Regions from separate parts of the Neisseria yangbaofengii genome, predicted to be linked through region 1. Evidence: predicted binding sites of a transcription regulator. Region 1 holds the regulator's gene; each other region holds the start of a gene.

Region 1 (7,789 bases):
TTGTAGTGCCGGCGGTATTGTTTTTTACCACCGGTTTTATGTTCGGCTGGGCGAAACCGGTGCCGGTGATTCCGCGCAATTTCCGTGATGTGCGCTTGGGTATGCGCACGGTGGCAATTGCCGGGCCGTTGTCGAACCTGGTGATGGCGTTCGGTTGGGGATTGGTGGCGGTGGCGGCTGTGTATGCGCCTGAATCGTATCAGCTTCCGATGTCAAAAATGGCGCAATACGGTATTTCGATTAATGCGGTGTTGTTTGTGCTGAATATGCTGCCGGTGCCGCCTTTGGACGGTAGCCGCTTTGTCGATAGTTTCTTACCGGCAAAGCAATCCATGCAATACCGAAAGCTCGAGCCTTACGGCACATGGATTATTCTGATTCTGTTGATGACAGGCGTGTTGTGGTCGGTGATCGGGCCGATGGTGAATTTTATTATGTCGTTGGTAGCAGGATTTGTCGGGTTGATTATATAAAAAAAACTAAGGCCGTCGGAATATTCAGACGGCCTTGTTGTATGTAGATTATCTTAAAAATCGAAACCGATTTGTTCGGCAGAAGAAGCATCGGCAGGGGCGAGTAAGTCGAGTTTGCGGTTGCGGATTTTGTTTTTGCGCATACTCAACAAACGCATGACTTGGTGTTTTTGGTCGTCGCTCATCTGCTGCCAATAGAGCCGTTCTTCACGACTGCGCAAACAGCCTTTGCAATAGCCTTTGGCATTGGCTTCGCATACGCCGGTACACGGGCTGGGAATAGTGAAAAAGTCGGGCTGTTGCATGGCAGGAAAAAATGTCATTTTTCTGCCATGGTAGGCGGTTATTCATGCGAAGTCAATGAGATACGAAAAAGGCCGTCTGAAAGCCGAATGTGTTTCAGATGGCCTTGTGATGAGGCTGAACGGTTTACACGGTTTGCGAATATTTCGCCGTGGTTTCTTTGTGGCGCAAATGGTAGTCGAATACCATGGCAATATTGCGGATCAGGAAACGGCCTTTCGGGGTAACGGTCAGCCCGTGAGGCTTCAAGCGTAGCAAGCCCAGTTCGGCCAGATTCTGCAAGTCGGCCAATTCATCAGCAAAATATTGGTGAAACGGAATGCCGAACACGCTTTCGTAAATTTGGAAATCCAATGAAAAGCGGCACATCAAATCTTGAATGATGTTGCGGCGCAATAAGTCGTCTTGGTTCAACTGATAGCCGCGCATAATCGGCAACCGGCCTTCATCGATGGCGGCGTAATAGGCTTCGATGCCGCGCTCGTTTTGGGCATAAGTGCTGCCGATTTTGCCGATACTGGAAACCCCGATGGCCACCAAATCGCAATCGGCATAGGTTGAGTAGCCTTGGAAATTGCGTTGCAACCAGCCTTCTTTCAGGGCGATAGAAAGCTCGTCGTCAGGTTTGGCAAAGTGATCCATGCCGATAAACACATAGCCGCGGCCGGTCAGGGTTTGTACGCAGTATTGCAGCATGTCGAGCTTTTCTTCACTGCCCGGTACGGCATTGGTGTCGATGCGGCGCTGTGGTTTGAAAATATGCGGCAGGTGGGCATAGTGATACAGTGCCAAGCGGTCGGGATCGAGGCTGAGCACGGTATCAATGGTGGCTTTCATACTCTCTACCGATTGATGCGGCAAGCCGTAAATCAAATCGACGCTGACAGATTTGAAGCCGGCTTCGCGGGCGGCATCAATCACTTCTTTGGTTTCTTCAAAGCTTTGAATGCGGTTCACCGCTTCTTGCACCTTCGGATCGAAATCCTGAATGCCCACGCTCATGCGGTTGAAACCGAGCTTGCCGAGTTTGTGTACTGTTTCGCGGCTGACTTTGCGCGGGTCGATTTCGATGGAATATTCGCCGTTGGGTATGAGTTGGAAATGTTTGCGAATCATCTCAAACACGCGTTCGAGTTGGCCGTCGTTCAAGAAGGTCGGGGTGCCGCCGCCGAAGTGAAGTTGGGCTAATTGATGGCGGCCGTTGAGATGAGGGGCGAGCAGCTCCATTTCACGCTCGAGATACTCAATATAAGCATCGGCACGGGTTTTATCCTTGGTGATGATTTTGTTGCAGCCGCAGTAATAGCAGATGGTATTGCAAAACGGAATGTGAATATAAAGCGATAAAGGCTTGTTGAGCGCGCCCAAACCGCGTAAGTGCAGTGCATGGGTGTATTCGGCTTCGCGAAAGCCATCGTGGAAGCGGTCGGCAGTAGGGTAAGAAGTATAGCGTGGGCCACTTGCCGGAAGTTTGGCAATCAAGTCGCGGTCAAACTCTGGTATATCGTTGTTTTTTATTGAGATTATTTTCATGATGGTCGTGTTGTGTCTATATTTTGTTTAACGAATTAGTAAAATTCGATTTAGTTTGCTAGAATGCCACATTATGATAAACCTGTCTTGATATGAGTCAAGATAAGCTTAGTCAGGGCAAGAAGTTTTATAAAAAAGGTATTTTTATTTTATGGCCACACACAATTCTACACATCAATTGAAAGCATTGTGTTCGACGTGTTCTTTGCGTGAACTTTGTTTGCCGGTTGGTTTGTTGCCTAACGAATTTTCCCAATTGGATGCCGTGATCCGTCAGAGCCGCCGTCTGAAAAAAGGCGAATATCTGTTCCGTGCCGGTGAGCCGTTTACTTCTTTGTTTGCCATTCGCGCCGGTTTCTTTAAAACCACAGTGGCGAGTCAAGACGGGCGTGACCAGGTGACCGGCTTCTTTATGTCGGGCGAGCTGATTGGTATGGACGGCATTTGTTCGCATGTCCACAGCTGTGATGCCGTAGCCTTGGAAGATAGTGAAGTGTGTGAATTGCCGTTTGCACACATGGAGGAGTTAGGTCAAAACATTCCGAGCCTGCAAACACACTTTTTCCGCTTGATGAGCCGCGAAATCGTGCGCGATCAAGGCGTAATGTTGTTGTTAGGCAATATGCGTGCCGAAGAGCGTTTGGCCGCGTTTTTGTTGAATTTGTCGAATCGTTTGTATTCGCGTGGTTTTGCCGCCAATGATTTCATTTTGCGTATGTCGCGTGAAGAAATCGGCAGCTATTTGGGCTTGAAACTGGAAACAGTCAGCCGCACACTGTCGAAGTTCCATCACGAAGGCTTGATTGAAGTGGAACACAAACACATTAAGATTCTTGATTCACAGGCTTTGAAAAAAATGGTATCCGGTTGTGCGCATGCCGTGTAAGGTTGAGGCATAAAAAGGCCGTCTGAAACATTTTGGTTTCAGACGGCCTTTTTATGCCTCCGGGCAGACAAACGCTTTAAATAGAGAAGTCTTCCACAATCGGTGCATACAAGATGCGGTCGATGGTCTCGCGGTTTAAATGCGGTGCGAACATTTCGATAAAGTCATAAGTATAGCCGCGCAAATAAGTATCGGAACGGATAGCAATCCAAGTTGGCGACGGCTCGAACAAATGAGCAACATCAATCAATTCTAAATCCTGATCGGCTTGCGGGTCATAAGCCATTTTCGCCATCAAGCCCGCACCCAAGCCCAGTTTGACATATGTTTTCAGTACATCGGTATCAGCTGCGGCCAAAGCGACTTCCGGCTGCTCCAGCTTGGCTTTGGCAAAAGCGCGTGCAATACTGCTGCCGGAATGGAAGGCGAATTCATAAGTAATCAACGGGAAGCCGGCCAAATCTTCAATGCTGAGCGGATTTCTACAATCGAGCAAAGGATGGTTTTTCGGCACCACCACCGCATGATTCCAGTCGTAGCAGTTGAGTTTGCGCAATTCAGGGTGATCGTCGAGCTTCTCGGTAATGATGGCGATGTCGGCTTCGCCGTTGCTGACCATTTGCGCAATCGCCGAAGGGCTGCCTTGTTTGATAGTAAGATTAACCTTGGGATAATGTTTCACAAAGTCAGCCACAATATGTGGCAGGGCATAGCGCGCCTGTGTGTGAGTGGTGGCGATGGTGAGTGCGCCGCTGTCATGGCCGGTAAACTCACTGCCGATATTTTTGATGTTTTGCACATCCCGCAAAATACGCTCGGAAATTTCCAACACTGCTTTACCTGGCTGCGAAACCGAGACCACACGCTTGCCGCTGCGGATGAAAATCTGAATGCCCAGTTCTTCTTCCAATAATCGGATTTGTTTGGAAATTCCCGGTTGGGAAGTAAACAGCGCGTCGGCTGCTTCGGAAACATTCAGATTATGGCGGTAAACTTCGAGCGCGTAGCGTAACTGTTGTAATTTCATGGTGTTTGAGTTGTGGGCATTGTGCGACAATATGGCGTAATTTAGCATATTTTATTTAATTTGTCGGCGGGAATCGGGTTTCTTTGGGAAGTTTTTGTTTTTTCAAGAAGTATCTGAATTCGATATGAGAAAGTCTTAAAAAGGAACAGTTATACTTTGAAATGGTTGTTGCTTTTGCGCAACGATAGCGTAAACCTTACGGGGATTTATCCATAAATAAATGACACAAGATTGATTTTTCGGCATGATTGGCAATCAGGAAGCAGGCAGTTTCATGATTGTTAAGAGGCATCGAGTATTGACAGTTTGCCCTCGGCTTCTTTATAGTGCAACCTGATATATCCGATTTGCCGCCATTTTATATGCTGCGGCCTGTATATTGGTAAAGTTGCAGCGGCGCATTACAGTATCCGTTGCATAACAATTTTGATGAGGGAATAAAATGACCAAACAGCTGAAATTAAGCGCATTGTTCGTTGCCTTGGTGGCTTCTGGCACCGCAATGGCAAGTGAAGCGCATACCAAACACGGTTACACCGTAAGCAGCAAATCTCAAGAAGTCGTGCGCAACAGCTACGGCGAGTGCTGGAAAAACACTTACTTCGACAAAGCCACTCAAGGCCGTGTTGAATGTGGTGATGCCGTTGCTAAAGTTGAAGAGCCGGAATACGCTGATGAAACTGTTTCATTGTCTGCTAAGACTTTGTTCGGCTTTGATAAAGACGTCTTGCGTCCTGAAGCTCAAGAAAACCTGAACGCTTTGGCCCAACGCCTGAGCAACAGCAACGTACAAACCGTACGTGTTGAAGGCCACACTGACTTTATGGGTTCTGAGCAATACAACCAAGCATTGTCTGAGCGTCGTGCTAATGTCGTGGCTAACTACTTGGTTAACCGCGGTGTTGCTTCTAACAAAATCTCTGCTGTAGGTTTGGGCGAATCTCAAACTCAAATGACTGCAACTTGTGAAGCCGAAGTAGCTAACTTGGGTAAAAAAGTTTCTAAAGCGAAACGTCGTGCTGCTCTGATTGCATGTATCGAACCGGATCGTCGCGTTGATGTGAAAATCCGTAGTGTGGTAACTAAGCAAATTGCTCCTGGTACTGTACAAGGTGAACGTCCTGCTGTTGATGATGGTTGGATCCCTTCTCCACACAGCCGTGTACATGGCTACACCAAACCTTAATTAGGTTTTGAATAAACCCCGCTTCGGCGGGGTTTTTATTTGTATTTTATTGCTGGCAATATTCAATATTGATGGTAAATTGGGTTTATGTCGATTTCAGGCCGTCTGAATTATAAACGCAATGGCTTAATTCAATGTCAGCGCAGACAATTGGTTTTGAGATAAAATAATAAAGATAGATTAGACAATTCAATCATTTGTATAAAAATAATTTTTTAAAACACGGTTAGAGTTGTTTCCTTTTTTGTAATGTGGTTTACTTTTTTAGGAAGCCTGAATGACGGAATTTGATTTTATTCGAAAATACCTGCAAAACCGGCAGCAAGACCATCAAGTTGTGCTGGGTATTGGTGATGATGCAGCAATTGTGCGCCCGCAAGCAGGGTATGACTTGTGTTTTAGTTCGGATATGTTGCTGAAAAACAGGCATTTTTTTGAAGATGTAGAGCCTGAGGATTTAGCATGGAAAGTGCTGGCGGTTAATATTTCGGATATGGCTGCGATGGGAGCGAAACCAAAATGGGCTTTATTGAGTGCAGGGCTGCCTGAATTGGATAAAGATTGGTTGAGTCGTTTTTGCAACAGCCTTTTTGATTTGGCGCAACGCTTCGGTGTGACCTTAATCGGTGGTGATACGACACGCGGCGATTTGGTTTTTAATGTCACGATTGCAGGTGAGCTGCCGCAAGGACAGGCGTTGCGTCGTGATGCGGCAAAAGCCGGCGACGATATTTGGGTTTCCGGGAAAATTGGTCTGGCTGCTTCAGCTTTGAATTATTTGTTGAAACGGTGCGATTTGCCGTTTGAAGTTTTTCGGCGGTGTGAAGCTGAGCTATTAAGGCCCATGCCGCGTGTGGCGTTGGGGCGGGCGATATTGAATGTGGCGCATGCTGCGCAAGATGTTTCAGACGGCCTAGCCCAAGATATCGGCCATATTTTGACAGCTTCAAATGTCGGTGCGGAAATTTGGGCGGATGAGGTGCCGACGTTGCCCTCATTAAAAACTGCATTGCCGCGTGAACAATGGCTGCAATACACCTTAGCCGGTGGCGATGATTATGAATTGGTGTTTACTGCGCCGCAACATTGCCGCGAAGCATTGTTGGAGGCTGCGCAAAAAAGCAACACACCGATTACGCGCATCGGTAGAATTACCGATGCATGCCGTCTGAAAGTGGTAAACTCTGTTTCAGACGGCATGGAAATTGCATTAACTTCTTTAGGATTTGATCATTTTGGCTGATTTTAGACCAACGTTTTCATGGTTGAAACAAAAGCCGCTGTGCTTTCTGGCATTCGGTTTCGGCTGCGGTTTGGCGCCGGTTGCGCCGGGAACCTTCGGCACACTTCCGGCCTTACCGATTGCGTTTGTGCTGGCTTTGCTCGGTATTACCGGTTGGTGGTTAGCATTGGTTTGCGCGGGTCTGTTTGTATGGGGCATTCAGATTTGTAATCATGCCGAAAAAGAATTAGGCATTCAGGATTACGGCGGCATTGTGTGGGACGAAATTGTAGCCATGCTGTTGGTTTTGGCATTTGTGCCGTTTAAATGGCATTGGTGGCTGGCGGCGTTTGTTGTGTTTCGCTTGTTTGATGCCATTAAACCGTGGCCGATTAAATGGTTTGATGCCCGCATACACGGCGGTTTGGGCATCATGCTGGATGATATCATCGCGGCATTCATGGCGTTGATTGTTTTGAATATCGCGGCGTGGATTGTGTAAACAATCCGACATTTTGACCGGAAGCATATCCCGGCAAAATGCAGGTTATCTGATGATGGCTTTTTATAAAATTCACTAAAAAAATATTACCATACGGGGTAAACAACATGAATCAAATTGAAATCAATGTACAGTCACGTTATGTGGCTGGGCAAAGCGATGTTTATCGCGACCGTTATGCCTTTAATTACGTCATTACCATCTGCAACCGAAGCGACGAGGTGGTAACCTTGCGTCAGCGTTTCTGGGAAATTACCGACGGACATGGTGAAACAGAATCGGTCGGCCATCCGGGTTTGGTTGAAGAACAACCGGTCTTGTATCCGGGCGAAGAATACGAATACAACAGCGGTTCGCAAATCAGTACGCCTTGGGGTAGCATTGAAGGCGCGTATGAATTTGAAAACAGCATCGGTAAACGCTTTATTGTCGGTGTGCCGAAATTGGATTTTAAAGCAGGCTTTACCTTGCAGTAATTAACATTGAAATGCCGTCTGGAACTGGTTTCAGACGGCATTTTTAATAAATTGTTGCTTATTTCAACATTATTTTCTAAATTATTCTGAAAATTTGCTAAAAATCATCATGATTTTAGTATTTTATTTTTTATTTTAAAATAAAGGCTTAGCTAAATAAAAAACCAAAACATTCCTGATT
Region 2 (7,789 bases), 1.2 Mb from region 1:
TCATGTTGTTTACCGGGTGGATTGGTTGAATATTTAGGCGGCTTAAGGTTAAATGATTTATATGTAAACCATGTCTTTACTAAAATTGATTAAGTTTTTCGTGCGTAAAGCCTTGGTTTAGAGGCTTGTTTTCACGGTTTTATTTATATAGGGATGTTTGGTCGAATTGGTTTTGTGGAGGGAAGGCATAGGTATTTTCATTCAAATCCAATACAAATACGGCTTTCTCTGCTAAGGTAATAGGTACATTAATCAGAACCAACTGAATAGGAGTAAACACATGAATGCAAATTTGAAATGGATCGCTTCGGCAATCGTGGCTACTGTGGCTTTGTCGGCATGTAGCAGTACCGGCAGTACCAAACCTGCCTCTGCCGAACAACCGGCCCAAGCCCGACAAACTCAGCCGGCGCCGCAACAAGCGCAAGCTGTCAGCGGTCCGCAAACGGTTAAAGTGGATTCTATCGATGCGACCAAAGAAGTTGCCTATAAATGTGGCGCGAAAGGCGGAGAGAAATTAACCGTGATGTATGGTGTGAAAAACAATCAGTTGGTGGCAGCGCAAGTTCGCTTTAAAAACGAGTTGACACCGAATCTGTTCCGCGTAGTCGGCGCGAACGATCAGAATATTTTCTGGGGTGAAAACGTGGCTTGGTTTGCTGAGAAAGCAACGCCAGCCGACGTGGACAAAGTTGACGGCAATATGTTGACCATTCGCGGTACGACTCAAGTCAACGGCAAAACCGAAGTGGTGGATCAAATCGTGACCCGCGGTTGTTTATTGGATAAAACAGCCACTGCACGTTTGAAAAAATAATCGATTGATTAAATGATAAAAGGCCGTCTGAAAATTAATCTTTCAGACGGCCTTTTATTTTATTTCTGATCCGCTTCAGGCTCGGGGATTTCAAATACCTGACGCAGATAGGCAAGGAAGGTGTCGTTGGTGGTCATGGTCTTACCCGGTGAGTCGGAAAGCTTGGCAACGGATTGGCCGTTGCACTCCACCAGCTTCAACACGATATTGAGCGGCGTATGCCCCATGTCGTTGGTGAGGTTGGTACCGATGCCGAAGCTGGTTTTGAAACGGTCTTTGAAATATTGGTGCAATGCCCAAGATTTTTCGATGTCGAGGCCGTCTGAAAAGGTCAGCATTTTGGTATGGCTGTCGATTTTGAGCTTTTTATAGTGCGCATAGGCTTTGTCGCCCCACGCATACGGATCGCCGCTGTCGTGGCGCAGGCCGTCAAACAGTTTGGCAAAGTAAAGGTCGAAATCGCGCAGGAAGGCATCCATGCCGACCACATCGGTGAGTGCAATGCCTAAGTCGCCTCGGTATTCGTGTACCCATGCTTCAAGGGCGGCTTTTTGCGAATTGCGCAGGCGCACGTCCAAGGCTTGGAAGGCTTGCAGGAATTCGTGCGCCATGGTGCCGATGGGTGTGATGTTGAGTTTTTTCGCCAAGTAAACGTTGCTGGTGCCGCGTACAATGTGCGGTGCGGCATCGTTTAAGGTGCGCACAACGTGTTCCTGCCAGGCCAGATTATAGCGGCGGCGGGTACCAAAATCAGAAATCAAAAACGGCGGGTCGGAAGGGTCTTGCCGGGCGGCAATGGTTTTCAGGCAATCAACTTTGGCTTGCAAACGGCGTTCGCCTTCGGCCAATATTTCCGGCGTTTCCAAACGGCGGAAGAAAAGTTCGTTCACAATCGCCAAGATGAAGATTTCAAAGAACATTGCCTGAATCATCGGGCCTTCAATACGGATGTGCAGACGGCCCTGTGCGTCGGAACGCACTTTGACAAATCGGCGTTTCAGTTGGAAAAGCTCGAGGTAATCGACAAAGTCGCTTTTGATAAAGCGCAGGCGGCGCAGGTAATCCAATTCGTCGTCGGTAAAGCGCAGTTGGCAAAGGGCATCCAATTCGCGTTCGAATTCTTCTTGAATGTCGGCCAGCGGGTAAACCATTTCTTTGTTGCGGCAACGGAATTCATACAGGCTGTGAGTTTGCGGGAATTGGTGCAAAATCACCTGCAGCATGGTGAATTTGTATAAATCGGTGTCGAGCAGCGATTTGATGATGGGGTCGTGTGAGGTCATAAAGATGTTCTCATTTACGGGCGATAAAGTATTAAAACACGTTTGGCGGCCAAGATGACTGGAAGTTTACAAACTTTTATGGATTTTGGGCATTGAGGCCGTCTGAAAGCGGTTCGGGCAACTCGATTTGCTCGGTTTCGGCCTGTTTTAAGTGGATTTCGATTTCGCCGAAACCACTTTCCTGTACAATGCGCACCAAGCCTTCTTTGGCCAATTCCAGCAGCGCGATGAAATTTACCACCACATAAGCCGCGCCTTGTTCCGGCTTGAATAAAGTGGAAAAACGGCTGAAACCGTACTCGTTCAGACGGCGTAAAATCATCGTCATCTGCGCGCGCACGGAAATGGCTTCGCGTACCACTTCATGGCTGCGCGTGTGTTTGGCACGCGATAAAATGCCAAGCCAAGCCTGCGTTAAATCGGCTACGGCGACATCAGGCAGCTTCGTTTCGGCAGCAATTTCCAAAGGCAGGTACACCCATGCGAAATCGCGGCCGGCGCGGGGCAGGGCATCCAAACCTTGTGCGGCCAGCTTCATTTGTTCGTAAGCCAGCAGGCGGCGTACCAATTCGGCGCGCGGGTCGGCTTCTTCGTCCTCGATTTCTTCGGGGCGTGGCAGCAGCAGGCGTGATTTGATTTCAATCAGCATAGCTGCCATCAATAAATATTCCGCTGCCAAATCAAATTGATAGGCTTCTATTTGTGCAATATAGTGCAGATATTGCTCGGTGATTTTCACCATCGGAATATCGAGTACATCAATATTCTGCTTGCGGATTAAATACAGCAGCAAATCCAGCGGTCCTTGAAAGCCCGACAACACCACTTCCAGCGCATCGGGCGGGATAAACAAATCCTGTGGGATGTCGGTGACGGGTTGGCCGAACACATACGCCACTGCGCTTTCAGACGGCCTCGTCATCTCGGCAGTATTCATTTGCCACCCGCAATATGGTCAATCGCCGCTTGCGCACAATACAGGCCGAAACCGGCGGTTACCAGCATACTCGCACCATAACCGGCGCACGATAAACCTTGCGGCGCAGCATCTGTCGCACAGGCTTCGCCTGATTGCGGCGGGATAATGTTCTCGGTGGAATACACACACGGTACACTCATTTTGTCGGCAGTGTTGCGGCTGAAGCCGTGGCGTTTGCGTAAGGTGTAGCGCAGATTGGCCAGTAAAGGGTCGTGGGTGGCTTTGCTTAAATCGGCAGTCCGAATCAAGGCCGGATTTTTTTGTCCGCCCGCGCCGCCGCTTAAGATAAACGGCTGCCTGTGTTGCACAAAATAAGCTGCCATCGCTGCTTTTACGCGCACTTGGTCGATGGCATCAATTACAAAATCAAAGCCGTCCGAAAACAAATCGGGCAGGTTTTCTTCGGTTACAAAATCTTCGATTTCAACTACTCGGCAAGCCGGATTGATTTGTACAATGCGCTCGTGCAAAGCGCTGACTTTGGCCTTGCCGAAATCATCGGTCAGCGCATGAAGCTGGCGGTTGACATTGGATTCGGCAACATTATCCAAATCAATCAAAGTTAAACGGCCGATGCCGCTGCGTGCCAATGCTTCTACCGCCCATGAGCCGACGCCGCCGACGCCGACTACGCATACATGCGCCTGACGGAAGCGTTGTAATGCCGAATCGCCATACAATCGGCCAATGCCGCCGAAACGGCGTAACGACAGGGAATCAATCTCGGACATGGTCAACCTTGCGATAAATCAAAAAAACAAATGAAAAGGCGGCGTTGCGAAGCAAAAATTCATCGCAAAAAGCCAAAGACGTATTATACTTGAACCATGAAGGCTGTTGTGTAAAGCTGAAAAAACAGTCTATAATCCCATCACTTGAAAATATCGTGCCGCAAAAAGGCATTGGAAGGAGATGACGATGTATAAGCATTTGGTTGTTGCCGTTGATGGTAGTGAAACCTCTTTGAACGCGTTGAGACATGCGGCTGATTTGGCCGGCGTTAACGAATCCCGCTTGACTTTGGTGCATGTGGCTAATCCGGCGGAATACATGGCTTTGGCTCCTGAGTTTTTGCAACACGAAAGCTACGAAGCTGCTGCGGTGGCGCAGGGTAACGAAGTATTGGAATTTGCCGAAAAATCAGTGCGTGAGAACGGTGTAACCAATATCGTGAAACACTTGCTGGTGGCCAACAAAGGCGCACGCGAAATGGCGCAGGAATTGGTGGATTACGCCGATGCCAACGGTGCCGATTTGCTGGTGTTGGGTACGCACGGCCGTACCGGTCTCATGCATTTGCTGATGGGCAGCTTTGCCGAAACCGTGATGCGCCAAAGCCACTTGCCATTGTTGGTGATTCGCAGCAAAGCCGAAGAAGAATAATGCTTTTTTAAGCTGAGTTGGACACAGGCCGTCTGAACGTTTCAGACGGCCTTTTGTCATGGTTCGGACAATGTGAATATTTGCCGGTAATTATTGTCAAAATATCGCTGAATAATTTTTAAAACGCCGAAAAAATCCTTATTTTGTCGCCAATTGGTTTTATAATCGCGTTTTGGGTTTAGCGTAATCATTCTATTTGAAGGGAAGCGAACATGGCTGCACCGACCATCAGCGAGGTCTGCAATATCCGTTATTGGGGCATTAATTATTATGATGCCGATGATAAGGGCGAGGTGATTGTACGCCCGAACCCGGCCGAGCCGGAGAAAACCGTGTCGCTGCAGAAGCTGGCTGAATCGGTGCAGAAACAGCAGGGCGCGCGGCTGCCGATTTTGTTTTGCTTTCCGCAAATTCTGCAACACCGCCTGCGATCGATTAATCAGGCGTTTCAGACGGCCAGAAACGGCTTTGACTATGAAGGCGATTATTGCCTGGTGTATCCGATTAAGGTCAACCAGCACCGCCGCGTGATTGAAACGCTGATTCACAGCCGGCAGCCGCACGGTTTGGAAGCGGGCTCGAAAGCGGAGCTGATGGCCGTGTTGGCACACGCCGGCACCACGCAGACGCTGATTGTCTGCAACGGCTATAAAGACCGCGAATACATCCGCTTTGTTTTGATGGGCGAGAAGCTCGGTCATCAGGTTTATTTGGTAATTGAAAAAATTTCCGAAATCGAAATGGTGCTGGAAGAAGCGGAAAAGTTAGGCGTGAAACCGCGCTTGGGCGTGCGTGCGCGTTTGGCTTCGCAAGGTTCGGGCAAATGGCAGGCCTCGGGCGGCGATAAGTCAAAATTCGGCTTGTCGGCTTCGCAAGTGCTGCATTTGGTTGATGTGTTGAAACAAAGCAACCGCTTAGAGTGCCTGCAACTTTTGCATTTCCATCTCGGTTCTCAACTGGGCAATATCCGCGATGTGGCCACCGGTGTGCGCGAATCGGCACGGTTTTATGTGGAATTGCACAAACTCGGCGTGAATATTCAATGCTTCGACGTGGGCGGCGGTTTGGGTGTGGATTACGAGGGCAACCGCACGCAATCGGATTGCTCGGTTAATTACAGCCTGACCGAATATGCGGAAACGGTGGTGTGGGGCATAGGCCAAGCCTGTCGCGAACACAATCTGCCGCACCCGACCATCATCACCGAAAGCGGCCGCGGCATTACCGCGCATCATGCCGTGTTGGTGGCGAACGTGATTGGGGCGGAACGCTACACGCCGCAAGAATTGGGCGCGCCGTTTGAAGACGACCCGCGCGTGTTGCACAGCATGTGGGAAACGTGGACGGATATTTTCGATTCGCGCGAAAAGCGTTCGCTCAGAAGCTGGGTGCACGAAAGCCAGTTTGATTTGTCGGACGTGCACAATCAATACAACGTCGGTCTGCTGAGCCTCGAGCAACGTGCGTGGGCAGAGCAGCTTTATCTGAATATCTGCCGCGAAGTGGGCGAATTGTTCAACGAAAAACACCGTTCTCACCGCACCATTATCGATGAATTGCAAGAGCGTTTTGCCGATAAACTGTATGTGAATTTTTCGCTGTTCCAATCGTTGCCCGACGTGTGGGGCATTGACCAACTGTTCCCCGTTTGCCCGCTTACCGGCCTGAACGAAAAAGTCGCCCGCCGCGCTGTGCTGCTGGACATTACCTGCGATTCAGACGGCACCATCGATCACTACATCGACGGCGACGGTATTGCCACCACCATGCCGATGCCCGATTATCCTGCCGACAATCCGCCGCTGTTGGGCTTTTTCATGGTCGGCGCATATCAGGAAATTTTGGGCAATATGCACAATTTGTTCGGCGACACCGCCACCATTGATGTGATTGTACACGGTGAAAACGAATTCGAAGTGGTCGACTACGACGAAGGCAACACCGTTGCCGATATGCTCGAATATGTGTACCAAGACCCCGAGGAGCTGATGCGCCGCTACCGCGAACAAATCGAACATTCCGATTTGCCGGCTTCGCAAGCAATGGCGTTTTTGAAAGAGCTGGAAATCGGGCTGAACGGCTATACTTATTTGGAAGAAGAATAATGTCCAGACGGCCTGATTAAGATATCAAGGCCGTCTGAAAACAAAACTGTTACATATTAAAGGACACAGAATGAGCCCTTATACCACCCTTGCCGGTAAAACCGACAATTCACTGGTTTCCAACAATTTCGGCTTCCTGCGCCTGCCGCTTGATTTCAACCCTTACGAAAGCAATGCCGAGTGGGTAATCACTGGCATTCCTTACGACATCGCCGTATCCGGCCGCCCGGGCGCGCGTTTCGGCCCCGAATCCATCCGCCGCGCCTCAGTTAACCTGACGTGGGAACACAAGCGCTTTCCTTGGACATTCGACGTGCGCGAACGCTTGAACATTGTTGATTGCGGCGACTTGGTTTATTCCTTCGGCGACAGCCGTGATTTTGTCGAAAAACTCGAAGCCCACGCATTGCAATTGCTCCAAGCCGGTAAAAAATGCTTGGGCTTGGGCGGCGACCATTTCGTGACCCTGCCGTTATTGCGCGCCCACGCCAAACATTTCGGCAAACTTGCCTTGGTGCATTTCGATGCCCATACCGATACCTACGCCAACGGCAGTGAATTCGACCACGGCACCATGTTCCACACCGCGCCGAAAGAAGGCTTAATCGACCCGTCGCGCTCGGTGCAAATCGGTATCCGCACCGAATACGACAAATCATTGCCGTTTACCGTCTTGAGCGCACCGCAAGTCAATGATGACAGCGTCGGCACCACTGTGGCAAAGATCAAAGAAACCGTCGGCGATATGCCGGTTTACCTGACCTTCGACATCGACTGCATCGACCCCGCTTTTGCACCCGGCACCGGCACCCCTGTGTGCGGCGGCCTGACCACCGACCGTGCCCTGAAAATCCTGCGCGGCCTGACTGATTTGAACATTGTCGGCATGGACGTGGTCGAAGTTGCCCCGTCTTACGACCAAGCCGATATCACCGCCTTGGCCGGTGCAACCATTGCACTGGAAATGCTGTATTTGCAAGGTGCGAAAAAAGGTTGATTGGCGTGGTTTGATGGTTGAACCATAAATCAGGTTGAATAAAAATGCCGTCTGAAACGTATTTTTCAGACGGCATTTTGTTTTTATTTGTTGAAGGTTGGGTAAATCCCAACAAAACAGAAATATTGAAAAGTGTCGGATTGAGATTCAACCTGCAATTTAGGTAGAAATATGATTCAATAAACAAAAGCCGTCTGAAAGATTGTATAGTGAATCCACTATACT
Region 3 (7,789 bases), 1.0 Mb from region 1:
CCGGTTAACGCCGCACCTTACTGCAAAATATCGACCGCATCTGCGTCGGTGGGTTTGGCGGTGCCGTCCCAAGCCCATTTGCTGCAAGTGTTGCACAATGGTTTTGCCCACGCCTTTTTGTGCCGGCAGGGATTGCCGTTGTTCGGGAGTAAAGGGCATGGCAGTTGCCTTTTTCCAAATGTGCCGGTGCTTTCAGACGGCCTATTTCAATTGGCTGTCTTTGCTGCCGCGCCGGTTATAGGCTGCCTGAAAAGACTGCTGTTTGTCGGCTTCTTCTTGGCAGGCAATACATAATTGTACGCCCGGCAAGGCTTGGCGGCGGGCTTCGGGAATCGCTTCGCCGCACTCGGCGCATTCGTGCGCGCTTTCGCCTGCGGGAAGATGTTGCCGGACCAAAGCCAGTGCATCTTCCAGCGATGCTTCGATTTGTTCTTGCTCCGCACCGTCGGGTGCCCAACCGCCTGCCATATTGCTGCCTTATTCTGCGCCTTTTTTCTTTTTGTAGTCCGAAACCGCCGCTTTGACTGCATCTTCCGCCAAAATGGAGCAGTGGATTTTCACGGGCGGCAGTTCCAATTCTTCGGCAATCTGGCTGTTTTTGATTGCCAACGCGTCATCGAGGCTTTTGCCTTTTACCCACTCGGTAATCAGGCTGGAGGATGCAATTGCCGAACCGCAGCCGTAGGTTTTGAATTTTGCGTCTTCAATGATGCCCTCGTCGTTCACCTTGATTTGCAGGCGCATTACGTCGCCGCAAGCCGGTGCGCCGACCATGCCGGTGCCGACGGTGTCATCACCTTTATCGAAGGTGCCGACGTTGCGTGGGTTCTCGTAGTGATCGATTACTTTATCGCTGTATGCCATGATGTGGGTTCCTTATCTTTTGCTGTGATTGTTCTTGAGGCCGTCTGAACGGGATGAGTAAATTTTGTTTCATCGCCTGATGGGTAACGCGTTTCAGACGGCATGTTGAGATAATACGACTAATGTGCGGCCCATTCGATGGTATTCAAGTCGATACCGTCCAAATGCATTTCCCACAAAGGTGAGAGTTCGCGCAATTTGTCGATTTTCGATTTGATCAATTCGGCGGCATAGGCTACTTCTTCTTCGGTTGTCATGCGGCCAAAGGTAATGCGCAGGGAAGAGTGCGCCAATTCATCGTTGCGGCCAAGTGCACGCAATACGTAAGAAGGCTCCAATGAAGCTGAAGTACACGCCGAACCGCTGGATACGGCCAATTCTTTCACTGCCATAATCAGGCTTTCGCCTTCGACGAAGTTGAAGCTGACATTCAGATTGTTTGGCACACGGTGTTCCAAATCGCCGTTGATATACACTTCTTCAATGCCTTCAATGCCTTTTAAAAACACATCGCGCAATTTCAGATAATGGGCAGTGTCCTGTTCCAATTCTTCTTTGGCCAAGCGGAAGGCCTCGCCCATGCCGACGATTTGGTGGGTCGCCAAAGTGCCGCTGCGGAAACCGCGTTCGTGACCGCCTCCGTGCATTTGTGCTTCCAAGCGCACCCGCGGTTTGCGGCGAATATACAGGGCGCCGATACCTTTAGGACCATAAACTTTGTGGCCGGACATAGACAGCAAATCCACTTTAGCCGCTTCAACGTCAACCGGAATTTTACCGCAGGCTTGAGCAGCATCGACGTGAAAAATGATTTTGCGTTCGCGGCAGATTTCGCCGATGGCCGGAATATCTTGTACCACGCCGATTTCGTTGTTGACCCACATCACTGAAACCAAAATGGTGTCTTCACGGATAGCGGCTTTCAAAACGTCCAAATCAACTAAGCCGTTTTCCTGTACATCCAAATAAGTCACTTCAAAGCCTTGGCGTTCCAATTCGCGCATGGTATCAAGCACGGCTTTGTGTTCGGTTTTAACCGTGATTAAGTGTTTGCCTCTGCTTTTGTAGAAGTGAGCTGCGCCTTTGATGGCCAAGTTGTTGGATTCGGTGGCACCGCTGGTAAACACGACTTCTTTCGGGTCGGCGTGAATCAAAGCAGCGATGTTGGCGCGCGCTTCTTCAACGGCTTCTTCGGCTGTCCAGCCGAAGCTGTGGCTGTTGGAAGCAGGATTGCCGAATAATTCGGTCAAATAAGGAATCATTTTGTCGGCAACGCGTTTGTCAACCGGTGTGGTAGCAGCATAGTCTAAATATACGGGGGTTTTAACGGACATGGTTTGCTCTTTCTTTATTATATATTTATATATCGGGTAATTTGTTTAATGGATGTGCGTAAAGGTAACGACTTTGCCGTCATTTTCAGTATGCTTTTTCTCAATAATGCTTTGCAGGGTGACGCTGCTCAAGTAATTGTTGATGGTTGTATTGAGATTTTCCCATAAATCATGCGTCAGGCAAGGAGCACCGTGATGGCAGTTGGCTTTGCTGCTGCACTGGGTGGCGTCAAGCTTATCTTCGGCTGCTTCGATAATTTGGGCGATATTGATTTCAGAGGCAGGGGCGGCCAGAATATAACCGCCGCCCGGGCCGCGCAAGCTTTCCACCAATTGTGCACGACGCAACTTGCTGAAAAGTTGTTCGAGATAAGAGAGCGAAATACTTTGCCGTTCGCTGATGGCGCTTAGCTTAACGGCACCGCTTTGTGCGTTCATGGCCAAGTCGATCATAGCGGTCACGGCAAAGCGGCCTTTGGTGGTTAGTCTCATGGTATGTGCCTGTGTGTGGCTTTTTTATCATGGGTTAATTTTCTAATATCTGAGTAGTTTAGTCAAGTATGTGGTGCGGCATGGTGATTGTTTGTTTTAATCGCAGCATTGATTTCTTTCAAATAGCAATGGATATTAGAATTAAGCAACGGATATGAATAGGCCGTCTGAACATTTCAGACGGCCTTAGAAGATTGAAAAGCAACTGCACAAATGTAATTTTTGTGTTAAAGTCTGATTTTAATAACTTGATGGTTTGCGCCATCATCAGGGGCTGTTTAAATTTAAAATCAGGATACACGGGAAGGCCGCAATAGGCTGTCTGATTTTAAGCTTAAGCAGCCTTATTTATGTTTACAAAAGGTACACAATCATGCAATCTTGGCAATTACCCGAGCATGTTGCCGATGTTTTGCCGACAAATGCCCGCCAATTGGAAAGCGCACGCGAGCAGTTGTTGGCTTTATTCCGCGTGCACGGTTATGAATTAGTGCAGCCGCCGCTGATGGAATACAGCAATTCGCTGCTCACCCACATTGATGCGGGCTTATCGTTGAAAACCATTCGCGTAGCCGACCAAATCAGCGGTCGCCAATTGGGTATCCGTGCAGACATTACCCCGCAAGTGGCGCGTATCGATGCGCACCTGCTTTCTGCTAATAACGGCATTAATCGTTTGTGTTATGCCGGTTCGGTGTTGCATGCGCGCCCTGACGGTTTTTTGAAAACGCGCGAGCCTTTGCAAGTGGGCGCAGAGCTTTACGGCTTTACCGATATTGCAGCCGATATTGAAGTCGTTGATTTGATGCTCAAGAGCATGAAAATTGCCGATTTGGGTGAATTGTTGCTGTCTTTGGGACATGTCGGCGTATTCCGTGCTTTGGCGCAGGCGGCGCAATTGAATGAAGAGCAGGCGGCACGATTGTTGGCTCTGATGCAGGATAAAGATGCCCAAGCGGTTGCCAACGAAGTGAAGGCATGGAAACTGGACGGTATGTGGGCTAAAGCCTTTACCTTGCTGCCGGCCTTATATGGTGGCCGTGAAGTTTTGGCTGAGGCGCGAGCAAAATTACCGGATTTGTTTGCTGTCGGTCAGGCATTGGATGAATTGCAAGCGATTTGCGATGCCTTCCCGGAACAAAACGTACACATCGATTTATCAGAATTGCGTGTTGATAATTACCATACCGGTCTCCTGTATGCCGCTTATGGTTCAGAAAGCCATGATGCCGTAGCGCGTGGCGGCCGCTATGACGGATTGGGCGAATATTTCGGGCGTTCGCGTCCGGCAACCGGATTTAGTTTTGACTTACGCAGCTTTATCGGCCGCCTGCCGAAAATCGACCGCCAATCAGTAGTGATGGTGGCGCAGGAAGATGCGCAAAAGGCCGGGCAGGCGATTGAAGATTTGCGTGAACAAGGGCAGTGTGTGATTGTCGATTACGGCATGGAGCACAATGGCTCAAAAGATATTGCAGGCCGTCTGAAAGAAATCGACGGTGAGTGGAAAATAATTAATTTTTAGATCAGGATTTTGATTTATGGCTAAGAATGTTGTCGTAATCGGCGCGCAATGGGGCGACGAAGGTAAAGGTAAGATTGTTGACTGGTTGGCAGAAGAAACTACCGGTGTGGTACGTTTCCAGGGCGGTCACAATGCAGGCCACACTTTGGTAGTGGGCGGTAAAAAAACCATTTTGCGCCTGATTCCAAGCGGTATTTTGCATGAGCAACTGGATTGCTTCATCGGCTCGGGTGTAGTGGTTTCACCGGAAGCATTGCTGGGCGAAATCGACGAATTGAACGCCGCCGGTGTGAAAAACGTAGAAGGCCGTCTGAAAATCGCGCCGACTGCACCTTTGATTTTGCCTTACCACATTGCCTTGGATAAAGCACGCGAAGCGTCTCGTGGCAAAGATAAAATCGGCACCACCGGTCGCGGTATCGGGCCTGCTTATGAAGATAAAGTGGCCCGCCGCGCGATTCGTGTAGGTGACTTGTTGAATCTGGACAAAATCCCTGAAAAATTAGAGGCGGTTTTGGCTTACTACAATGTTCAGTTGCAACATTTGCATGGTGCCGATTCGGTGAAAGCGGAAGATGTGATGGCGGTGATTGAAAAAGTAGCGCCACGCATTGTGCCGATGATTACCGATGTATCGCGCGTGTTGAACGATAAATCACAAGCCGGTGAGAAATTGCTGTTTGAAGGTGCGCAAGGTACTTTGCTCGACATCGATTATGGTACTTACCCGTTTGTCACGTCATCTAACTGTTTGGCCGGTGCTGCTTCTGCCGGTGCTGGTGTAGGCCCGCAAATGTTGGATTATGTGTTGGGCATCGTGAAAGCGTATACCACACGCGTGGGCTCTGGTCCGTTCCCGACAGAATTGTTCTGCGAAGTGGGTGCGGGTTTGGCCGAGCGCGGTCATGAATTTGGCTCGGTAACCGGTCGTGCACGTCGTTGCGGTTGGTTTGATGCGGCGGCTTTGAAACGTTCGATTCAGGTAAACGGTATTTCGGGCATGTGTATCACTAAATTGGACGTGATGGACGGTATCGAAGAAATCAATATTTGCGTAGGCTACGAATTGCCTGACGGCAGCAAAACCGACATTCTGCCTTGCGGATCGGATGCGGTGGAATTGTGCAAACCGGTTTTTGAGACCATGCCGGGCTGGACGGAATCGACTTTCGGCGTGAAAGAATACGATGCTTTGCCGGAAAATGCCAAAGCCTATTTGCAGCGCATTGAAGAAATCTGCGGTGCGCCTGTGGCGATTGTTTCGACCGGCCCTGACCGTGAAGAAACCATTGTCTTGCATCATCCGTTTGCTTGACAGGCCGTCTGAATATTCAGCCCTTAAAATCAATAAGATTTTAAGGGCTGAATTATTTTATTTTACGCTGGTTTTGAGAAAATTTCAGAGTATTCTAAATGTAGTTTTAAGTAGCTGTAATGGGGTTTGATATACATCAATCCGGATTAAATAAGTAGTTTTATTTCATGTTTATTTCTATCTATTCGGATCAAAAAGTGATACCCTTAGCATATAGATTATCTAGTTTGTTTTGTTTTTACTTTATTTAAAACAGGAGTTTGATATGTCTGCTGATGTACAAGAACGCCCGTCAGGTTGGGAAGGCTTTGTAGGCGGTGACTGGGAAACCGGCGTAGATGTTCGTGACTTTATTCAGAAAAACTACACACCTTACGAAGGCGATGCCTCCTTCTTAGCGCCAGCCACTGAAGCCACTAATAAACTGTGGGCGGAAGTGATGGAAGGCATTAAAGTCGAAAACCGCACCCACGAGCCTTACAAAATCGATGCGCAAGTGGTTTCCGGTATTACCAGCCATATGCCGGGTTATATCGACAAAGACCTAGAAACCATCGTCGGCCTGCAAACCGATGAGCCTTTGAAACGTGCCATCATGCCGTTTGGCGGCCTGAAAATGGTGAAAGATGCGTGTAAGGTTTACAACGTTGATTTGAACCCTGAAGTTGAAGAAATTTTCACCAAATACCGCAAAACACACAACCAAGGCGTGTTTGACGTGTATACGCCTGATATCCGCCGTTGTCGCAAATCAGGCGTGATTACCGGTTTGCCGGATGCCTATGGCCGTGGCCGCATCATCGGCGACTACCGCCGTGTTGCTTTGTATGGTATTGATTTCTTGATGAAAGACAAACTGAATCAATACAACTCATTGCAAGCTGATTTGGAAAACGGCGTGAACTTGGAAGAGGTCATCCGCCGCCGTGAAGAAATCAATGACCAATACAATGCCTTGGCGCAAATGAAAGAAATGGCCGCGTCTTATGGCTACGATATTTCTAAACCGGCTACCAATGCACAAGAAGCAATCCAATGGACTTATTTCGCTTATTTGGCTGCTGTGAAATCACAAAACGGCGCCGCCATGTCGTTTGGCCGCGTATCTTCATTCTTGGATATCTACATCGAGCGCGATTTGCAAAAGGGTTTGATTACCGAAAGCCAAGCGCAAGAATTTATCGACCATTTGGTGATGAAACTGCGTATGGTGCGCTTCCTGCGTACCCCTGAATACGATCAATTGTTCTCAGGCGACCCGATTTGGGCAACCGAATCCATCGGCGGTATGGGCTTGGACGGTCGTACCTTGGTGACCCGCAGCAACTTCCGCGTATTGCATACCCTTTACAACATGGGGCCTTCGCCAGAGCCGAATATCACCATTTTGTGGTCTGAGCGGTTACCGCAAGGCTTTAAAGAATTTTGTGCCAAAGTTTCGATTGACACTTCATCGGTGCAATATGAAAACGATGATCTGATGCGCCCCGACTTCAACAGCGATGACTATGCAATTGCCTGCTGTGTGAGTCCGATGGTGATCGGTAAACAAATGCAGTTCTTCGGTGCGCGTGCCAACTTGGCCAAAACCTTGTTGTACGCAATCAATGGCGGCGTAGACGAAAAATCAAAAGAGCAGGTTGGTCCTAAATCCGAACCGATTTTGGATGAAGTATTGGATTTTGATACCGTATTTGCCCGCATGGATCAATTCATGGATTGGTTGGCGACCCAATACGTGACCGCTTTGAACATTATCCACTACATGCACGACAAATACTCATACGAAGCCGCATTGATGGCCTTGCATGACCGTGACATCATCCGTACCATGGCTTGCGGTATTGCCGGTTTGTCCGTGGCAGCCGATTCACTGTCTGCGATTAAATATGCTAAAGTGAAACCGATTCGCGATGAAAACGGTGTAGCGGTTGATTTTGAAATCGAAGGCGAATATCCGCAATTCGGTAACAATGATGACCGTGTCGATGAAATCGCTTGTGATTTGGTAGAACGTTTCATGCGTAAAGTCGCCACCCACAAGACATACCGCGATGCGATTCCGACTCAGTCCGTGTTGACCATTACTTCCAATGTGGTTTACGGTAAGAAAACCGGTAACACCCCGGACGGCCGGCGCGCCGGTGCGCCTTTCGGCCCGGGTGCCAACCCTATGCACGGCCGCGATGTGAACGGTGCGGTTGCTTCGTTGACTTCGGTAGCGAAGTTGCCGTTTGAATTCGCCAAAGACGGTATTTC
Region 4 (7,789 bases), 1.2 Mb from region 1:
TGTTGGTCGGCTTCAACAGCTTTATCGCACCGGGTAATGTATCGAACGATATGCACACCATTCACTTGGTGGAAGTATTCTTAGGCGTATTCATTGGCGCGGTAACGTTTACCGGCTCGATTGTGGCCTTTGGCAAACTCAACGGCAAAATCAGCAGCAAACCGCTGCAACTTCCCGCCAAACACAAGCTGAATCTGGCGGCATTGGCGGTATCGTTTGTCTTGCTGCTATTGTTTGTCGCTGCCGACGGCAGCTGGTTTGCCCTGCTGCTGATGACGTTGATTGCCTTGGCTTTCGGTTGGCATTTGGTGGCTTCCATCGGTGGCGCAGACATGCCGGTGGTGGTGTCGATGCTGAATTCGTATTCCGGATGGGCGGCAGCGGCGGCGGGCTTTATGCTGGCGAATGACTTGCTGATTGTTACCGGTGCTCTGGTCGGCTCAAGCGGTGCGATTCTGTCGTACATTATGTGTAAAGCCATGAACCGCTCGTTTATTTCCGTAATTGCCGGCGGTTTCGGTTCAGACGGCACGGCAGCCGCAGCAGGCAGCGATGAAGTAGGCCAATACCGTGAAGTCGATGCCGCAGGTGTGGCCGCTTTGCTGAAAGATGCTTCCAGCGTCATCATCACTCCGGGTTACGGCATGGCGGTAGCACAGGCACAATATCCGGTAGCTGAAATCACCGAGCTGCTGCGCCAAAACGGCACGCAAGTGCGCTTCGGTATCCACCCTGTCGCCGGCCGACTGCCGGGGCACATGAACGTGTTGTTGGCCGAAGCCAAAGTACCTTACGACATTGTGCTAGAAATGGATGAAATCAATGATGATTTTATCGAAACCGACGTGGTGTTGGTAATCGGTGCCAACGACACCGTCAACCCTGCCGCGCAAACCGACCCGAACTCGCCGATTGCCGGTATGCCGGTATTGGAAGTATGGAAAGCCAAAGAAGTAGTGGTATTCAAACGCTCGATGAACACCGGTTACGCCGGTGTGCAAAATCCGCTGTTCTTCAATGAAAACAGCGTGATGTGTTTCGGCGATGCGAAGAAAACCATCGATGATATTTTGGCCGAACTGAAAAAATAAGCCAAAATCAACTTGAGGCCGTCTGAAACGTTTCAGACGGCCTCAATTACATGGAATAACAAAAATACACCCTTGAGTTATATCAAGCGTAACAGTTTTCCGCCACCGTAAAATACCGCTTGTATTCTATACGGACAAAAAATATGAGCGATTTATACCCGCATGAAATCTTGCGTGCCACCGCCGATAAAGGCATCGCAAAGGGCAATGGCGATGCGCTGCAACTCAGCGTCTTGGGCTTTTTGGGAGGCGCGTTTATTTCCATCGGCTATTTGGCATACATCCGCGTAGTCGGCGGTATGCCGGAAGAAATGGGCAGCTTGGCCACCCTCCTTGGCGCAGCCGTTTTCCCCATCGGTCTGATTTGTATTTTATTGGGCGGTGCAGAACTGATTACCGGCAATATGATGGTGTTGCCCGTGGCCGTGATGATGAAAAAAATTACCGCCGCTCAATGGCTGCGCAACTGGCTGATTGTGTCGCTGGCGAATGTGCTCGGTGCATTTTTTGCGGCGTGGTTTTTCGGCCATTTTTTGGGCTTGACCGAAGGCCGTTACCTGCATGAAACCATTGCCGTGGCGCAAACCAAAGTATCGGCGGATTTCGCACATGCTTTTGTGTCCGGTATCGGCTGTAACTGGATGGTAGCGATGGGCGCATGGCTGAGCTACGGCGCGCATACTTATGGCGGCAAGATTTTGGCGATTTGGTTTCCGATTATGATTTTCGTGTTGATCGGTTTCCAACACGTTGTTGCCAATATGTTTGTGATTCCGGCCGCGATTTGGGGTGGCGCCGACATTTCTTGGGCGCAGTTTATGCACAATATGGTTTCGGTTTATTTGGGTAACGCGGTTGGCGGCTCGATATTCGTTGGCATGCTTTATGTATTAGCTTACAAAAAACAAGCAGAAGCAATCGACTCCGGGCATTGATAAAACAATAAAAAAGCCGTCTGAAAAAATATTTTTCAGACGGCTTTTTTTTATATTTAGCAACCCGATGAACCATCTTTCAGGCTACCCTAAACCATTACAGCTTGTGTTGGTTGTTGATATCGGTAATTGGTGTTTCAACCGGTTTTTCGTCGGTTTTGGCCATCACTTCACGGTACCATCTTGGGTGGTGCTTTTTCGCCCATTGTTGCGAAACCACGCCTTCGGTCATGGCACGAACCGTACCTTTAACCCAAATAGCTGCATAAACGTGCACGATAATACCGGCAATCAATACAATCGCGGCACCGGCATGGAACAACAAGGCTAAACGAATCACCGGAATCGGGAACATTCCGGCAAAATACGGACGCCATGCGATAACACCGGTAATCACCAATACCAGCATACAGGCCGTCATCAACCAGAACATGCCTTTCTGACCACCGTTGTATTTGCCGACGTCACCCACTTCATGGCCTTTCAAAATGGTGGTTACCGATTTCATCCATTTTACATCTTCTTTATCGAAGAAGTTAAATTTCCAATAACGGAAAAATTGAATGAAAAAGCCGATAAACATCACCACACCGATAAACGGGTGCAAAATCCGTGCCAATTGCGGCGTACCGAAAATGCCGGCCAACCAGAAAAATGCCGGATAGAAGAAAGCCAAACCGGATACGGCCAGCAAAATAAAACACAAGGCAACAACCCAGTGATTGATGCGTTCACTGCGTTTGTAACGCTGAATTAACTTTGGTTTCATTATGCGTCCTCCTCACCGTGCAAGATTTTACCGTCTTTGCCGATGACTTCAGGTTTATCTTCGCCTTCACGGTTAGGACCTACGGTAATGTAGTGCATCCAACCGGCAACCGCTGCCGCAGCAATACCGAATGTCGCCAAAGGCTTGAGCAAACCTTTCCATACTTTCACGGTTGGGCTGATACTTGGATTCTCAGGCAAGCCGTTGTACAGGTTAGGTTTGTCAGCATGGTGCAAGACATACATCACGTGCGTACCGCCTACGCCTTGCGGGTCATACAGGCCTGCATTTTGATAGCCGCGGCTGTTCAAGTCTTTAATGCGCTCTTGAGCCGCTTCTTTCATGTGCTCCTTGCTACCGAACTGAATTGCGCCGGTCGGGCAGGTTTTCACGCAAGCGGGCTCTTGGCCGACAGCCACGCGGTCCGAACACAAAGTACATTTGTAAGCACGGTTGTCTTCTTTGTTGATGCGCGGAATGTTAAACGGACAGCCTGAAATACAGTAACCGCAACCGATACAGTTTTCCTGATGGAAATCGACAATGCCGTTTTCATACTGAATAATCGCACCCGGTGATGGACACGCTTTCAGACAGCCCGGATCGGCACAGTGCATACAGCCGTCTTTACGAATGAGCCATTCCAGTTTGCCGTGTTCTTCGGTTTCGCTAAAACGCATCACCGTCCAGCTTTTTGCGGTCAAATCAATCGGGTTGTCATACACACCGACGTTTTCACCGATTTCGTCACGAATGTCATTCCATTCCGAACACGCCACCTGACAGGCTTTACAGCCGATACAGGTGCTGACGTCGATTAATTTTGCCACTTCAACCGGTTTACGCACCTGAGGCGGAGGCGTGATACCCGATGTTGCAGAGCGGCGTTTGATGTCTAATGATTGCAATGCCATTGTTCCGCTCCTTACGCTTTCTCAATATTAACCAAGAAGGTTTTGTATTCAGGCGTTTGCGTGTTGCAGTCGCCCACGAAAGGTGTCAGCGTATTCACGATATACTGCTTCCGGCCTGATACGTTTTCCCAACCGCCGTGTAACGGAATACCGACTTGGTGAATGGTTTTGCCGTTAATGATCAACGGTTTCACCCGTTTGGTTACCACCGCTTTGGCTTTGATAAAGCCCCGTTTGGAGCTGACTTTGACCCAATCGCCTTTGACAATGCCTTTTTCCTGCGCCAAATCTTCGCTGATTTCGATGAATTGCTCAGGTTGGGCAATCATCAGCAACTTCACAGACTTGGTCCAGAATTGGAAGTGTTCGGTCAGACGGTAAGTGGTGCCAACATATGGAAACTCTTCAGCCGTACCGATACGGTCTTTCACGCTGTCAAACAAACGCATGGCAGGTGATTGGACCACTTTCGGGTGCAGCGGATTGGTACCAATCGGCGATTCCACAGGCTCGTAGTGTTCAGGGAACGGGCCGTCAACCAGTTTGCGTTGAGCAAACAGACGGCCAACACCTTCTTCGTTCATGATGAACGGACTCATACCGCTGCCCGGTGCCTCATCGGCTTTAAAGTCGGCCACGTCGGCACCGGTCCATTTTTTACCGTCCCACTCAATCAACACACGGTTCGGATCCCAAGGTTTGCCGCTCGGATCCAAGGATGCACGGTTGTACAGGATACGGCGGTTGGCAGGCCATGCCCATGCCCAGCGCGGGGTGTTTCCCAAACCAGTATCGGTATTGTCACGGCGATCCATTTGGTTACCGGCCTGCGTCCACGAACCTGAGAAAATCCAAGTCGCACATTCGGTGGTACCGTCATCACGCAACTGTGAAAAGCCGTCGAGCAATTCGCCTTTTTTACGGATAACATTACCATTGGCATCTTTGATATCCGCCAAGGCATAACCGTTAGATTCTTTAGCCATTTCTTCCGGGGTTGGCGCCACTGGATTTTTGTAGTGCCATGCCAGTTTGGTAATCGGCTCAGGCGCTGTACCGCCTTCTTTTTCGTACATTTCTTTCAGCAAGACGTGCAGTTCGCCCAAAATATCCAAGTCAGCCAAGGCTTCGCCCGGAGGATTTTGACCCGGATGGTGCCATTGCAACCAGCGTGAAGAGTTCACAATCGAGCCGGCTTCTTCAGCGAAGCACGGTGTCGGTAAGCGGAATACTTCAGTTTGAATTTTAGACGGATCAACATCGTGCGCTTCGCCATGGTTTTCCCAGAAGGAAGCGGTTTCGGTTTTCAGCGGATCCATCACAACCATGTATTTCAACTTCGAGAATGCTTCGGTCACACGGTGAGCATCAGGGAATGAGCCTTGCGCGTTAAAGCCTTGCACCAACAAGCCGTTTACTTTGCCTTGATACATCAATTCAGTGGTTTGCAAAATGTCATACATTTTGTCCCACTTCGGCAGCCAGTCGTAGCCCCAGTTATTTTCTTTGGTGGCGTTTTCGCCGTACATCCACTTCAGGAAGCTGACGAAGAATGCCGGCGTATTGCTCCAATAGTTCAACTGATTGGCTTGTAATGCTTTTGGTGTTTGTTTCGCCAAATAGTCTTGGAAAGTCGGGTGATTGTCTTCGTTAGGCAGGGTCAAGTAGCCCGGCAGTGAAGTTGACAACAAGCCCAGATCCGATAAACCTTGAATGTTAGAGTGGCCGCGTAATGCGTTCACACCGCCGCCGGCCATACCGATGTTCCCCAACAGCAATTGGACCATGGCCATGGTACGGATGATTTGCGAACCGTAAGTATGTTGCGTCCAGCCCAGTGCATAAAGAATGGTACCGGCTTTATTCGGCGCAGCAGTTTCACCCCATGCTTCGGCGATTTTCAAGAAGTCTTCTTTACTGGTACCACAAGTGGTTTCCATCACATCCAGCGTGTAGCGTGAGTAATGTTTTTTCAACATTTGGAACACACAGCGCGGATCTTGCAAGGTTGGGTCGGTTTTGGCGTGGCCGTTGGCATCCAATTCGTAGAACCACGTTTCGTTGTCGTAGTAGTTCTTGCGGTTGCCGGTACGGCTGGTTACTTCAGGCTGTTGCTCGCCTTGTTTGGCTTCAGGCGCTTGGAATGCAGCGGCACCGGAGAACAGGCCTTCATCAAAATCAAAGCCTTCGGAAACGATAAAGCCGGCATTGGTATAGGCTCTCACGTATTCCCATTGGATTTTATCGTTTTCAATCAGCCAATTAATCAATGCGCCCAAGAATGCGATGTCACTACCCGAACGGATGGGCGCGTAAAAATCAGATACCGCAGCAGTACGGTTGAAGCGCGGGTCAACCACATATAATTTGGTGCCCTTTTTCTTTTTCGCTTCAATCACCCATTTGAAGCCCACAGGGTGCGCCTCTGCGGCATTACCGCCCATCACCATGATGAAGTCGGCATGCTGGATGTCCACAAAAGTGTTGGTCATCGCACCACGGCCGAAAGTCGAAGCCAAAGCGGATACGGTCGGACCGTGACACACGCGCGCCTGCGCATCGGTAGCAACAATACCCAACGAGCGCATCCATTTTTGGGTCAAGATACCGGTTTCGTTAGAAGCAGCAGAAGCTGTCAACATGCCCACGGTAGGCAAGCGGTGTACCGGCACGCCGTTTTCGTTGGTGACGATTAAGTTTTCGTCACGGTCTTTTTTCAGATGCTTGGCAATGCGGGTTAAGGCATCATGCCAAGAAATGCGTTTCCATTCATTGGTAAACGGCTCGCGCACTTCCGGGAAATGCAAGCGGTTCGGGCTGTGTACAAAATCCAACAAACCCGCGCCCTTCGGACACAGTGAGCCGCGACTCACCGGATGATCCGGGTCGCCTTCGATGTGGAAAATGACTTTTTTGGCATTTTTGGCACCGTCACCCATGCTGTACAAAATCGTACCGCAACCTACGGAACAATAAGTACAGTTATTACGCGTTTCAGTGGCACGCAAAAGTTTATACTGACGCACCTCCGCCCAAGCATTGGTCGGCATCATGCCCATTACGGCCAAACCCGACGCGCCGGCACCGGCGGCGGTCACTTTAAAAAACTGCCGTCTTGATATATTCATGGTTTCGTTCCCGCTTGATTGGGAAGCCGTCATTTTCAGACGGCCCCACTATCACTATATTTTGTAACAATACTTTAAAACTAATACTTTAGTATTATATTGCGACACACTACAACTGATGTAGTCAATTGTAAGTCATTCGACATTGATAGTCTAACTTTATTTTAAATCCGTTTTGATTGATTTTTATTATTAATATCAGAGTGATTTTATCAGGATTAAAGAAACGGCCGTCTGAATGATCAATTTCAGACGGCCTTTTATTTATGCTTCCGTTGAACGGCTGTTTAACGGCGCAAACGGTTTACATCCAACCATTTTTCCAAATCTTCGGCACTCAATTTGCCGCCGTTGTCTTCTAAGTCCAATTTATTCAACTGACGGCCTGCACCATAAGCCGCCAATACCGGCGTACCGCTCAAACCGTATTGCCGCTTGAATTCGGTCCACGCAGCCTTATCCTGATGCAGGCGGTGTACGTTGACAAAATAGATTTTATCGTTGAGATGATATTGCGTGATGTAGCGTTTGAACATCGGCTCGAATGCGTTGCAATCGCCGCAACTCGGGCGGCCGATATACGCATAAAACTTATCGCCCTCCGCCACTTTGGCTTTGAAGTTTTCCACAGTCAGGCTATTGAGTTCAAAATAAATATCGGAATAAGTATCTTCCAAACGCTTGGTATTGGCCGCGGAAAGTTTCACCGCCGTTTGCGCTTCCGACAATTCGCTTTTTAATTTACCCAGCTCTTGATGATGGCTGCACGCACCTAACAGCAACACAGCGGCAAGTGACAATATAGCGGTTTTCATGGCAGGCTCCTCATTGGATAATGAATATCTTATCGGATCAGTATAAACCCGTTTGCCGACATAGGCTTAAATTTTTTGACAATGCTTTGATAAAACGCAACTCATGCTGCCCTTACCCCATCAAATTTACAGATCCA

The links. Region 1 encodes FNR, which switches genes on or off when oxygen is low (the NO sensors DNR and NnrR bind a similar motif). Its sites were predicted from a motif close to TTGATNNNNATCAA; they were not measured.
Region 2: the regulator FNR is predicted to act here: its motif matches at 3,819-3,832, upstream of H4O27_RS08520 (universal stress protein).
Region 3: the regulator FNR is predicted to act here: its motif matches at 5,657-5,670, upstream of pflB (formate C-acetyltransferase).
Region 4: the regulator FNR is predicted to act here: its motif matches at 1,164-1,177, upstream of H4O27_RS09905 (formate/nitrite transporter family protein).

What each region holds. Positions count from the first base shown of each region.
Region 1 is NZ_CP062976.1:577,789-585,577, forward strand. It holds gene H4O27_RS02860 (site-2 protease family protein) at 1-473, shown strand, start outside; gene H4O27_RS02865 (DUF1289 domain-containing protein) at 527-778, opposite strand; gene hemN (oxygen-independent coproporphyrinogen III oxidase) at 903-2,309, opposite strand; gene fnr (fumarate/nitrate reduction transcriptional regulator Fnr) at 2,461-3,195, shown strand; gene H4O27_RS02880 (CysB family HTH-type transcriptional regulator) at 3,272-4,222, opposite strand; gene H4O27_RS02885 (OmpA family protein) at 4,665-5,408, shown strand; gene thiL (thiamine-phosphate kinase) at 5,686-6,651, shown strand; gene H4O27_RS02895 (phosphatidylglycerophosphatase A family protein) at 6,644-7,132, shown strand; gene apaG (Co2+/Mg2+ efflux facilitator ApaG/CorD) at 7,240-7,608, shown strand.
Region 2 is NZ_CP062976.1:1,731,905-1,739,693, reverse strand. It holds gene H4O27_RS08540 (ACP-like domain-containing protein) at 281-817, shown strand; gene pncB (nicotinate phosphoribosyltransferase) at 877-2,100, opposite strand; gene H4O27_RS08530 (segregation and condensation protein A) at 2,177-3,037, opposite strand; gene H4O27_RS08525 (tRNA threonylcarbamoyladenosine dehydratase) at 3,034-3,810, opposite strand; gene H4O27_RS08520 (universal stress protein) at 3,998-4,462, shown strand; gene speA (biosynthetic arginine decarboxylase) at 4,675-6,567, shown strand; gene speB (agmatinase) at 6,638-7,564, shown strand.
Region 3 is NZ_CP062976.1:1,578,219-1,586,007, reverse strand. It holds partial or broken gene H4O27_RS13130 (recombinase RecA) at 1-159, opposite strand, end outside; gene H4O27_RS07760 (DksA/TraR family C4-type zinc finger protein) at 202-468, opposite strand; gene iscU (Fe-S cluster assembly scaffold IscU) at 478-864, opposite strand; gene H4O27_RS07750 (IscS subfamily cysteine desulfurase) at 984-2,198, opposite strand; gene iscR (Fe-S cluster assembly transcriptional regulator IscR) at 2,244-2,690, opposite strand; gene H4O27_RS07740 (ATP phosphoribosyltransferase regulatory subunit) at 3,064-4,215, shown strand; gene H4O27_RS07735 (adenylosuccinate synthase) at 4,232-5,530, shown strand; gene pflB (formate C-acetyltransferase) at 5,796-7,789, shown strand, end outside.
Region 4 is NZ_CP062976.1:2,013,574-2,021,362, forward strand. It holds gene pntB (Re/Si-specific NAD(P)(+) transhydrogenase subunit beta) at 1-1,091, shown strand, start outside; gene H4O27_RS09905 (formate/nitrite transporter family protein) at 1,235-2,026, shown strand; gene H4O27_RS09910 (formate dehydrogenase subunit gamma) at 2,124-2,795, opposite strand; gene fdxH (formate dehydrogenase subunit beta) at 2,795-3,709, opposite strand; gene fdnG (formate dehydrogenase-N subunit alpha) at 3,721-6,837, opposite strand; gene H4O27_RS09925 (thioredoxin family protein) at 7,125-7,652, opposite strand.